4 regions of the Streptomyces sp. NPDC049837 genome follow, and region 3 is predicted to be linked to each of the others. Evidence: riboswitches for the same ligand, from Rfam matches in the RefSeq annotation. Region 3 holds a riboswitch; each other region holds the start of a gene.
What was found. Region 3 has a riboswitch for cobalamin ahead of cobN (cobaltochelatase subunit CobN). Riboswitches for the same ligand answer to the same signal wherever they lie in the genome.
Positions count from the first base shown of each region.

Region 1: another riboswitch for cobalamin. It lies ahead of AB0J57_RS07200 (energy-coupling factor ABC transporter permease); the one in region 3 lies ahead of cobN (cobaltochelatase subunit CobN).
Region 2: another riboswitch for cobalamin. It lies ahead of AB0J57_RS02545 (ABC transporter substrate-binding protein); the one in region 3 lies ahead of cobN (cobaltochelatase subunit CobN).
Region 4: another riboswitch for cobalamin. It lies ahead of AB0J57_RS09905 (ribonucleoside-diphosphate reductase subunit alpha); the one in region 3 lies ahead of cobN (cobaltochelatase subunit CobN).

Region 1 is NZ_JBFAMP010000002.1:595,027-597,219, reverse strand. It holds gene dhaL (dihydroxyacetone kinase subunit DhaL) at 1-494, shown strand, start outside; gene dhaM (dihydroxyacetone kinase phosphoryl donor subunit DhaM) at 491-895, shown strand; cobalamin riboswitch at 934-1,179, shown strand; gene AB0J57_RS07200 (energy-coupling factor ABC transporter permease) at 1,209-1,892, shown strand; gene AB0J57_RS07195 (energy-coupling factor ABC transporter substrate-binding protein) at 1,889-2,193, shown strand, end outside.
Region 2 is NZ_JBFAMP010000001.1:552,473-554,665, forward strand. It holds gene AB0J57_RS02545 (ABC transporter substrate-binding protein) at 1-986, opposite strand, end outside; cobalamin riboswitch at 1,025-1,221, opposite strand; gene AB0J57_RS02550 (class II fructose-bisphosphate aldolase) at 1,239-2,072, opposite strand; gene AB0J57_RS02555 (ROK family protein) at 2,060-2,193, opposite strand, start outside.
Region 3 is NZ_JBFAMP010000004.1:372,918-375,110, reverse strand. It holds gene cobN (cobaltochelatase subunit CobN) at 1-1,427, opposite strand, end outside; cobalamin riboswitch at 1,461-1,598, opposite strand; gene AB0J57_RS13140 (cobalamin biosynthesis protein CobG) at 1,605-2,193, shown strand, end outside.
Region 4 is NZ_JBFAMP010000003.1:436,086-438,278, reverse strand. It holds gene AB0J57_RS09905 (ribonucleoside-diphosphate reductase subunit alpha) at 1-1,174, opposite strand, end outside; cobalamin riboswitch at 1,312-1,452, opposite strand; gene AB0J57_RS09900 (GNAT family N-acetyltransferase) at 1,490-1,993, opposite strand; gene AB0J57_RS09895 (YbdD/YjiX family protein) at 2,098-2,193, opposite strand, start outside.

The DNA.
Region 1 (2,193 bases), on a different contig from region 3:
TGCAACGCGGTTTCGCCGCGGTGGTCAAGGCCCTGGAGGACGAGCCGCCCGGCACGCCGGGGGCCGTGCTCACGCTCGCGGGGCGGCAGCTCATCTCGACGGTCGGCGGCGCGTCGGGTCCCTTGTACGGGACGCTGCTGCGGCGCACCGGCAAGGCGCTGGGCGACGCCGCCGAGGTGGCGCCGGTGCAGCTCGCCGAGGCGCTGCGCGCGGGTGTGGCGGCGGTGGCGCAGCTCGGCGGGGCGGCGGCCGGGGACAAGACGATGCTGGACGCGCTGGAGCCGGCCGTCGAGTCGCTGGCCGAGTCGCTCGGCGAGTCGTTCGCGGCGGCGGCCGAGGCCGCGAACCAGGGCGCCCTCGCGACCGTACCGATGCTCGCCCGCAAGGGCAGGGCCAGCTATCTCGGTGAGCGCAGCGTAGGTCACCAGGACCCGGGCGCCACGTCCTCGGCCCTGCTGATCGCCGCCCTCGCCGAGGCGGAGGGCACGCGGTGAGCGCGCGGGTGGGCATCGTGCTCGTCTCGCACAGCGCGGCGGTCGCGTCGTCCGTCGCCGAGCTGGCCCGTGGCCTCGCGGGCGGCGGCGGGACGGTGCCGGTGGCGGCGGCGGGCGGCACTCCGGACGGGGGGCTCGGCACCAGCGCGGAGCTGATCACCCAGGCGGCGACGGAGGTCGACGGCGGGGCGGGCGTGGCCGTCCTGGTGGACCTGGGCAGCGCGGTCCTGACGGTGAAGGCCCTGCTCGCGGAGGGCGACGAGCTGCCCGACGGTACGCGGCTGGTGGACGCTCCTTTCGTGGAGGGCGCGGTGGCGGCGGTGGTCACCGCGTCGGCGGGCGGTGACCTGGACGCGGTGGTGACGGCCGCGTCGGAGGCGTACGGCTACCGCAAGGAGTGACGGCGTCCGGTGGGTGCAGCCGGTGCCCGCACCGGTGTGCGGGTTGTGATGTACCTGGTCAAAGCACTACTGTCGCAGGGCCTTGGTGTACGGGAAACCGGTGCGGTACCGGTGCGGCCCTCGCCACTGTGATCGGGAAGTCCGGCTCCACTCCCTGGGAATCCACCCCGGGAAGCCACTGGAACACCGCGGGAGACCGCGGGGTCCGGGAAGGCGGAGTCGCGGCGGCATGCCCCCATGCCATCCCGTCAGCCAGGAGACCGGCCAGGGCGCGTTGTCCATCCACGAGGTGCTGGAGAGGGTCTCCCACATCATGCATATCGCCGAGGGGTATCTGCCCCCTGCGCACGCGGTCGCCTGGACCGTCGCCGCCGCTCCCTTCGTCGCCCATGGCGTCCGGGCCCTGACCCGGGAGGTCAAGGCCAATCCCGAATCGACTCTCCTGCTCGGCGCGTCCGGTGCCTTCACCTTTGTCCTGTCCGCCCTGAAGATCCCTTCGGTGACGGGCAGTTGCTCGCACCCGACCGGTACGGGACTGGGCGCGATCCTGTTCCGGCCGCCGATCATGGCGGTGCTGGGCACCATCACGCTGCTCTTCCAGGCGCTGCTGCTGGCGCACGGCGGCCTGACGACCCTGGGCGCCAACGCCTTCTCGATGGCGATCGTCGGGCCGTGGGCGGGCTTCGGCACCTACTGGCTGCTGCGCCGCTTCGACGTGCCGCTGATGGTGAGCGTCTTCTTCGGCGCGTTCGTCGCCGACCTGTCCACGTACTGCGTCACCAGCGTGCAGCTCGCGCTGGCGTTCCCGGACCCGGGCAGCGGTGTCGCCGGTGCGCTGGCGAAGTTCGGCGGGATCTTCGCCGTCACGCAGATTCCGCTGGCCGTCAGCGAGGGCCTGCTCACCGTGCTGGTGATGCGGCTGCTGATGCAGTCCAGCAAGGGCGATCTGGCCCGCCTCGGTGTCCTGCCGGTGAAGAAGGAGGCCGTGGTCCGATGAGCCGTAACGCCAGGATCAACACACTGCTGCTGCTCGTCGTGGTGGCGCTCGCCGTCCTCCCGCTCGCGCTGGGCATGGGCGACCACAAGGAGGAGCCGTTCACGGGCGCCGACGCCCAGGCCGAGACGGCCATCACCGAGCTGAAGCCGGATTACGAGCCGTGGTTCAGCCCGCTGTACGAACCGCCGTCGGGTGAGGTGGAGTCCGCGCTGTTCGCGCTCCAGGCCGCCATCGGGGCGGGCGTGCTGGCGTACTACTTCGGTCTGCGGCGCGGTCGCCGGCAGGGCGAGGCGCAGGCGCG
Region 2 (2,193 bases), on a different contig from region 3:
ATGCCCTCCACCGTGCGGATGGTGGGGTTCATGGCCTGGCCGCTGAGGAGGACGTACCGCTTGTGCTTGACGGCGTCCATGTTCCTCGTGACCGGGTTGGACTCCAGGAACTCGATCTTCTTGGCGGCGCTCTCCCCGGTCTGGGCCTTGCGGGTGAGGTCGCCGATCACCAGGACGTCGGGGTTGCGGTCGGCCACGGTCTCCCAGTTGATCTGCGGCCATTCCTCGGTGGTGTCGTCGAAGACGTTCTTGGCGCCGACTTCGCGGGTGATGACGCCGGGGGCGCCGCAGCACCCGGCCATGTAGGGGGAGTTCGCGTCGGAGAACCAGTACAGCAGAGTGACCTTCGAGGCATCGAGTCCCTTGGTCGCCTTGGCGACACGCGACGTGAGGCTCGCGACCAGGTCCTCGCCGCGCTTCTCCTCACCGAAGACGCGGGCGAGGTCGCGTACCTCCCCGTACACGGTGTCCATGGTCAGCGGCTTGGTGCGGACGCCGTCACCGTCGCCGCTGTTGTCCTTGCCCACGCAGTCGGACGGGGAAAGGTAGGTGGGCACGCCGAGCTTCGCGAACTGCTCGCGCGTGGCCACGCCGCCCTTGCCGAGGGTGGAGGCGAACGAGGCGGCGACGAAGTCGGGTTCGGTGTCGAGGACCTTCTCGAAGGAGGGGTTGTTCTCGGCGAGCCGGGTCACGCCCGCGTTCGCCTTCTCCAGGCCCTTCATGACGGGGTCGGTCCAGGTGGCGGTTCCGGCCATCCGGTCGGCGAGACCGAGGGACAGCATGATCTCGGTGGTGCCCTGGTTGAGCGAGACGGCCCGGCGCGGCCCGTCCCCCTTGATCTCCACCTTCTGTCCGCAGTTGTCCAGTACGCGGATGCCGGCCTGCGCCGGTGAGGGGGACGTGCCGGAGGCACCCCCGCAGCCGGTCAGGAGGAGGGCTCCGCACAGGAGCGCGGCGAACGAGGCGGTCGGGCGTGTGATGGGCACAGCGAAGTCCTCAGCGTCGAGGGCCCATGCGCGGGGCCCGTCCGTACGTGTTCGCCAGCAGGTCTTCGGACTCGGGATCATCCGGGCGCGGCGCCTTCCCGGGCCGGTCTCCGGCCCAGTGGCTGTGGTTGCCACGCCCGTCACCCTCACCGCTGCGCGTCAGTTCCGGATTCGCACCGGATTCCCTGACTCACGTACACGCGTACGGAGTACGACTGGCCTGCGCAAGCTACCACGGGTGCCCACTCGCGCTCACGCGCCGAGGACTCCGAGCAGGCGGGTGACCTCATGGGCCATGGCCGTACGCCCGGCACCGAGGTAGTGGCGTGTGTCGGCCACCATGGGGTCCGCGTCGAGAGCCCGGCGGGCGGCGCCGGTGAAGACCCGGTTCAGGTGGGTGGCGATGTTGACCTTGGTCATGCCGTGGCCCACGGCCGTGGCGAGGCCGTGGTCCGCGACCCCCGACGAGCCGTGCAGCACCAGGGGTACGGGGACGGCGGTACGCAGCGCGGCGATCAGGGCGAAGTCCGGTGCGGCGTCGCGGGTGAGCATGGCGTGCGAGGTGCCCACGGCCACCGCCAGGGCGTCCACGCCCGTGGCCGCGACGAAGGCCGCCGCCTCGTCCGGGTCGGTGCGGGCGCCCGGGGCGTGCACGCCGTCCTTGCCGCCGACCTCGCCCAGTTCGGCCTCCACCCAGACACCGGACGCGTGGCAGCGGGCCCGTATGCCGGCCATGGCGCGGACGTTCTCCTCGTACGGCAGGGTCGATGCGTCGTACATCACCGACGTGAAGCCCAGCGACACCGCTTCGGCGACGAGCTCCGGCGAGGTCGCGTGGTCCAGGTGGACGGCCACCGGAACCGTCGCGGCGCGGGCGACGGCCAGCGTCGCCGTGCCGATCGGGGTGAGCGCGCCGTGGTAGCGGGCGGCGTTCTCGCTGATCTGGAGGACCACGGGGGCGCCCGCCGCTTCGGCGCCCGCCACGATGGCCTCGGCGTGTTCGAGCTGGATGACGTTGAAGGCCCCGACGCCCCTTCCGGCGCGTGCGGCGGGGGTGACGATGTCGGCCGTCCCTACGAGGGGCATGGTGCTTCTCCTGGTGTACGGGGCAGGGGCGTTGAGGGTGACGGCGACACCGCTCCCGAACGGCGGGCCAGGAGGTCCTGGGCGAGGTACGCCGCGCCCATGCAGCCCGCCCGGTCGCCGA
Region 3 (2,193 bases):
ACGATGTCGCCCTCGGGGTTGCGGGAGCGGTCCAGGAACATCTCGCCGGGCGCCGGGCCCCAGTGCTCCTCCACCTGCTCGCGCAGCTCCTGCGGCAGGGTGGCGTACCAGCGCTTGTAGTCGGCGGCCGGGATGCGGACCGGGTTCTTGGCGAGCTGCTCCTCGGTGAGCCAGTCCTGGTCGTGGCCGCCCGCCTCGATGAGGGCGTAGATCAGCTCGTCGCCGTCACCGGACGCGAGGCCCGGGACCTCCTCGGTGCCGAAGTCGTACCCCTCCTCGCGCAGTCGGCGCAGCAGCGCGACGGCGGAGGCGGGGGTGTCGAGGCCGACGGCGTTGCCGATGCGGGAGTGCTTGGTCGGGTACGCGGACAGGACCAGCGCCAGGCGCTTGTCGGCGTTGGGGATGTGGCGCAGTTGGGCGTGGCGGACGGCGATCCCGGCGACGCGGGCGGCGCGCTCGGTGTCGGCGACGTACGCGGGAAGCCCGTCGGCGTCGATCTCCTTGAAGGAGAACGGGACGGTGATGAGCCGGCCGTCGAACTCGGGGACGGCGACCTGGCTGGCGGCGTCGAGCGGCGAGAGGCCCTCGTCGTTCTCCTCCCAGGCGGCGCGCGAGCCGGTCAGGCACAGCGCCTGGAGGATCGGGACGTCCAGGGCGGCGAGCGCGCCCGCGTCCCACGACTCGTCGTCGCCGCCCGCCTGGGCCTCGGCCGGCTTGGTGCCGCCGGCGGCGAGGACGGTGGTGATGACGGCGTCGGCCATCCCCAGGCTCTCCAGGAGCTCCGGCTCGGGGGCGCGGAGGGAGGCCACGTACAGGGGCAGCGCCTGGCCGCCGGCGTCCTCGATGGCGTCGCACAGGGTGTGGACGAAGGCGGTGTTCCCGCTCATGTGGTGGGCGCGGTAGTAGAGCACGGCGACCGTGGGGCCGGTGGTGTTGCGCGCGGTCCGCTCCAGGGGGCCCCAGGTGGGGGCGGCGGCCGGGGGCTCGAAGCCGTGGCCGGTCAGCAGGACGGTGTCGGAGAGGAAACGGGCGAGTTGCTCCAGGTTGTCCGGTCCGCCGTGGGCGAGGTAGGCGTGCGCCTCGGCCGCGATGCCGATCGGGACGGTGGAGGTCTCCATGAGCTGGGCGTCGGGGGCCTGTTCGCCGGTCAGGACGACGAGCGGCTTGCCGCTCGCGCGGAGGGCCTCCAGGCCCTCCTCCCAGGCGCGGATGCCGCCGAGGAGGCGTACGACGACGAGGTCGGCGCCGTCGAGGAGGCCGGGCAGGTCGTCCATCGGGAGCCGGGCGGGGTTGGCGAACCGGTACGCGACGGGTCCGCCGGAGGCGCGCGCGCTGAGCAGGTCGGTGTCGGAGTGCGACAGCAGCAGGATCGTCGTCGCCTCGGGCGTCGCCTCGGGACTGGTGGCGGGCGTCGTCGCGTGCGTCATGGCGTGCGCAGGCCTTCCTCGGGGTGTCCGCGCCCCGGGTGGTCGTAGGACGGCGGGAGTTCCTGACTCGTCCGGTTTCCGCCGGACTCACAGTGGCGGGACCGCGCCGGATTCTCACCGGGCTTCCTCCCTAGGGCCCTGGGACCCTGTGCCGTCTGCATAGTAGAGGCTGCGCGTATGCTCGCCGCCATGCCGCCCAGCTCACCAAACCCCCAGGACCGGGGTGAAGCGCACATACGGGACCGTGTCCGGGACCGCGGTGACGCCTGCCCGGGTGCGCTGCGGCTGCACCGTGCCGATGACGGCGCGCTCGCCCGACTCCGCGTACCCACAGGTGTATTGACGTCACGTCAGGTCGACGTGCTGGCCGACGCCGCCGACCGGCTCGGCGACGGGCACCTCTCCCTCACCTCGCGAGGCAACATCGAGCTGCGGGGGCTGGGCGAGGGCTGCGGGCTGGGCCTCGCGGACGCGCTGCGGGACGCCGGGCTGCTGCCCGCCTCCGAACGGCACGAGCGCGTACGGAACATGGTCGTCTCACCGCTCGCCGGGGCGGACGTCATGGCCTGGGCGGTGGAGCTGGACGAGCTGGTGTGCGGCGAGGACTGGACGGCGGAGCTGTCGGGCCGCTTCCTGTTCGCCGTGGACGACGGGCGGGGCGACGTCGCGGCCCTGGCCGCCGATGTGACGTTGCTCGCAGCGCCGGACGGCGCCGCCCTGCTCCGGGTCGCGGACCGGACATACCGGGTGGCCGGCGCCGACGCGC
Region 4 (2,193 bases), on a different contig from region 3:
GCATGGTCTTCCGGGCCAGCCCCCTGGCCTCGGCGGCGCGGTAGGCGGCGTCGAACTCGTCGCCCCACAGGTCGACCAGCTCCGGCACGTCGACGGGCGAGAACAGCGACCACTCGGCGTCGGCGTTGACCCGGCGCATGAACTCGTCCGGAATCCAGTGCGCCAGGTTCAGGTTGTGCGTACGCCGGGCGTCCTCACCGGTGTTGTCGCGCAGCTCCAGGAACTCCTCGATGTCCGCGTGCCACGTCTCCAGGTACACGGCCGCCGCGCCCTTGCGCCGCCCGCCCTGGTTCACGGCCGCGACGGAGGCGTCCAGCGTCTTCAGGAACGGCACGATGCCGTTGGAGTGCCCGTTGGTGCCGCGGATCAGCGAACCGCGCGCCCGGATGCGGGAGTACGACAGGCCGATGCCGCCCGCGTGCTTCGACAGCCGCGCCACCTGGTGGTAGCGGTCGTAGATGGAGTCCAGCTCGTCCAGCGGCGAGTCCAGCAGGTAGCACGAGGACATCTGCGGGTGGCGCGTACCGGAGTTGAACAGCGTGGGGGAGGAGGGCAGGTAGTCGAGCCGGCTCATCAGCCCGTACAGGGACGCCACCTCGTCCAGGGCGCGCACCGAGTCGTCCTCGGCCAGCCCGGCCGCCACCCGCAGCATGAAGTGCTGCGGCGTCTCGATCACCTTGCGCGTGATCGGGTGCCGGAGCAGGTAGCGCGAGTACAGCGTCCGCAGCCCGAAGTATCCGAACCGGTCGTCGGCGGCCGAGTCGATCAGCGCGTCCATCCGGTCGGCGTGGGCCGTCACGAACGCGGCCGTACGGTCCGCGATCAGACCCTCCCGGTGCCCCACAGCCACCGACGCCGAGAACGACACCGCGCCCTGCCCGGCCGCCTCCTCCGTGATCGTCCGGGTCAGCAGCCGCGCCGCGAGCCGGGAGTACGCGGGGTCCTCGGAGATCAGCCCGGCGGCCGCCTCGGTGGCGAGCTCGCGCAGCTCCGCCTCGTCCGAACCGGCGTGGCGGCCCCGCAGCGCGGCGGCGGCGACCCGGCCCGGGTCGGTGTCGGGCAGGTCGGCGGTGAGGTCGGTCAGGGTCCGCAGCAGTACGGTCCCGGGTCCGTCCGTCTCCGTCGTGTCCGTGACTGCGACTGCTGAAACCGGATCGGCTGGCGCGATGGTCACGTGGGGGCTCTCCCTCGCTCGGCTCGGGGCCACCGCGGACGCGGGCAGGGGAGCGGGCGCACCCGGGCACAGGGTGCGGGGCACCGCGTCCACCGGCCCATTCCGCGAGGCCCGGACGTCTGGGCACCCGGGCCGGACGGTCCGGGCGCGCTGTCGGCAGGTCTTCGGACTCGTACGTACACAAAGGCACACCAACACACCGTTGCGGGACAGTTCCGGATTTCCACCGGATTCCCCTGCGGCGACAGCGAGGACGAGCATACATGTGGGGGGCGCGAGTTGAGGCACCCCCCACATGTTGTGTCGGTCGCAGCCTCAGAGGGCCAGCGCGTACGTGGGGAGGGTCACGCCCGGGACGGGCCGCACGTCCCTCTCCGGGGTGCGGACGAACCCCAGCCGCTCGTAGATCCGGTGCGCCGCCCGCATGGACGCCTGCGTGGACAGCACCAGCCGCGCGCACCCCTCCACCGCCCGCGCCCGCTCCACGCACGCCCGTACGAGCGCCTCGCCCGCGCCCCGCCGCCGTGCCTCCCGGGCCACCGCGAGCATCCGCAGCTCGGCCTCCCCGTCGCGGGCCAGGTCCGCCCACGGATCGCCGCCCCGCGCGACGAACGTCACCCCGCCCAGCACCCGTTCGTCCCGCTCCACGGCCACGAGCACCTCCGCCCCGGCGGCCCGCCGGGCCACGTCCCGCAGCTCGATCAGGTACTCGTCGCTCTCCCCGAAGGCCAGGAGCCCGTCCCCGAGGTACGCCTGGGCCGTGATGTCGGCGAGCGTCCCGTGTTCCTCGGGCCGTACCGCCCTGATGGTGATGTCCATGGTCCGAGTGTGGAGGGGTACGGCGACGGGCCGCCGCATTTCCGTCCCCGGAAACACGGCGGCCCGTCGTGCGGTCACCCGCTCAGCAGTACGTCAGCAGCACCTCAGCAGCAGCGGAACCCGTCGCGCGGGTCGGCCTCCCGCGCGTCGGTGCGCCTGCGCTCGAACTCGCGCCGGGTCATCACCTCGGCGCCCGGGTC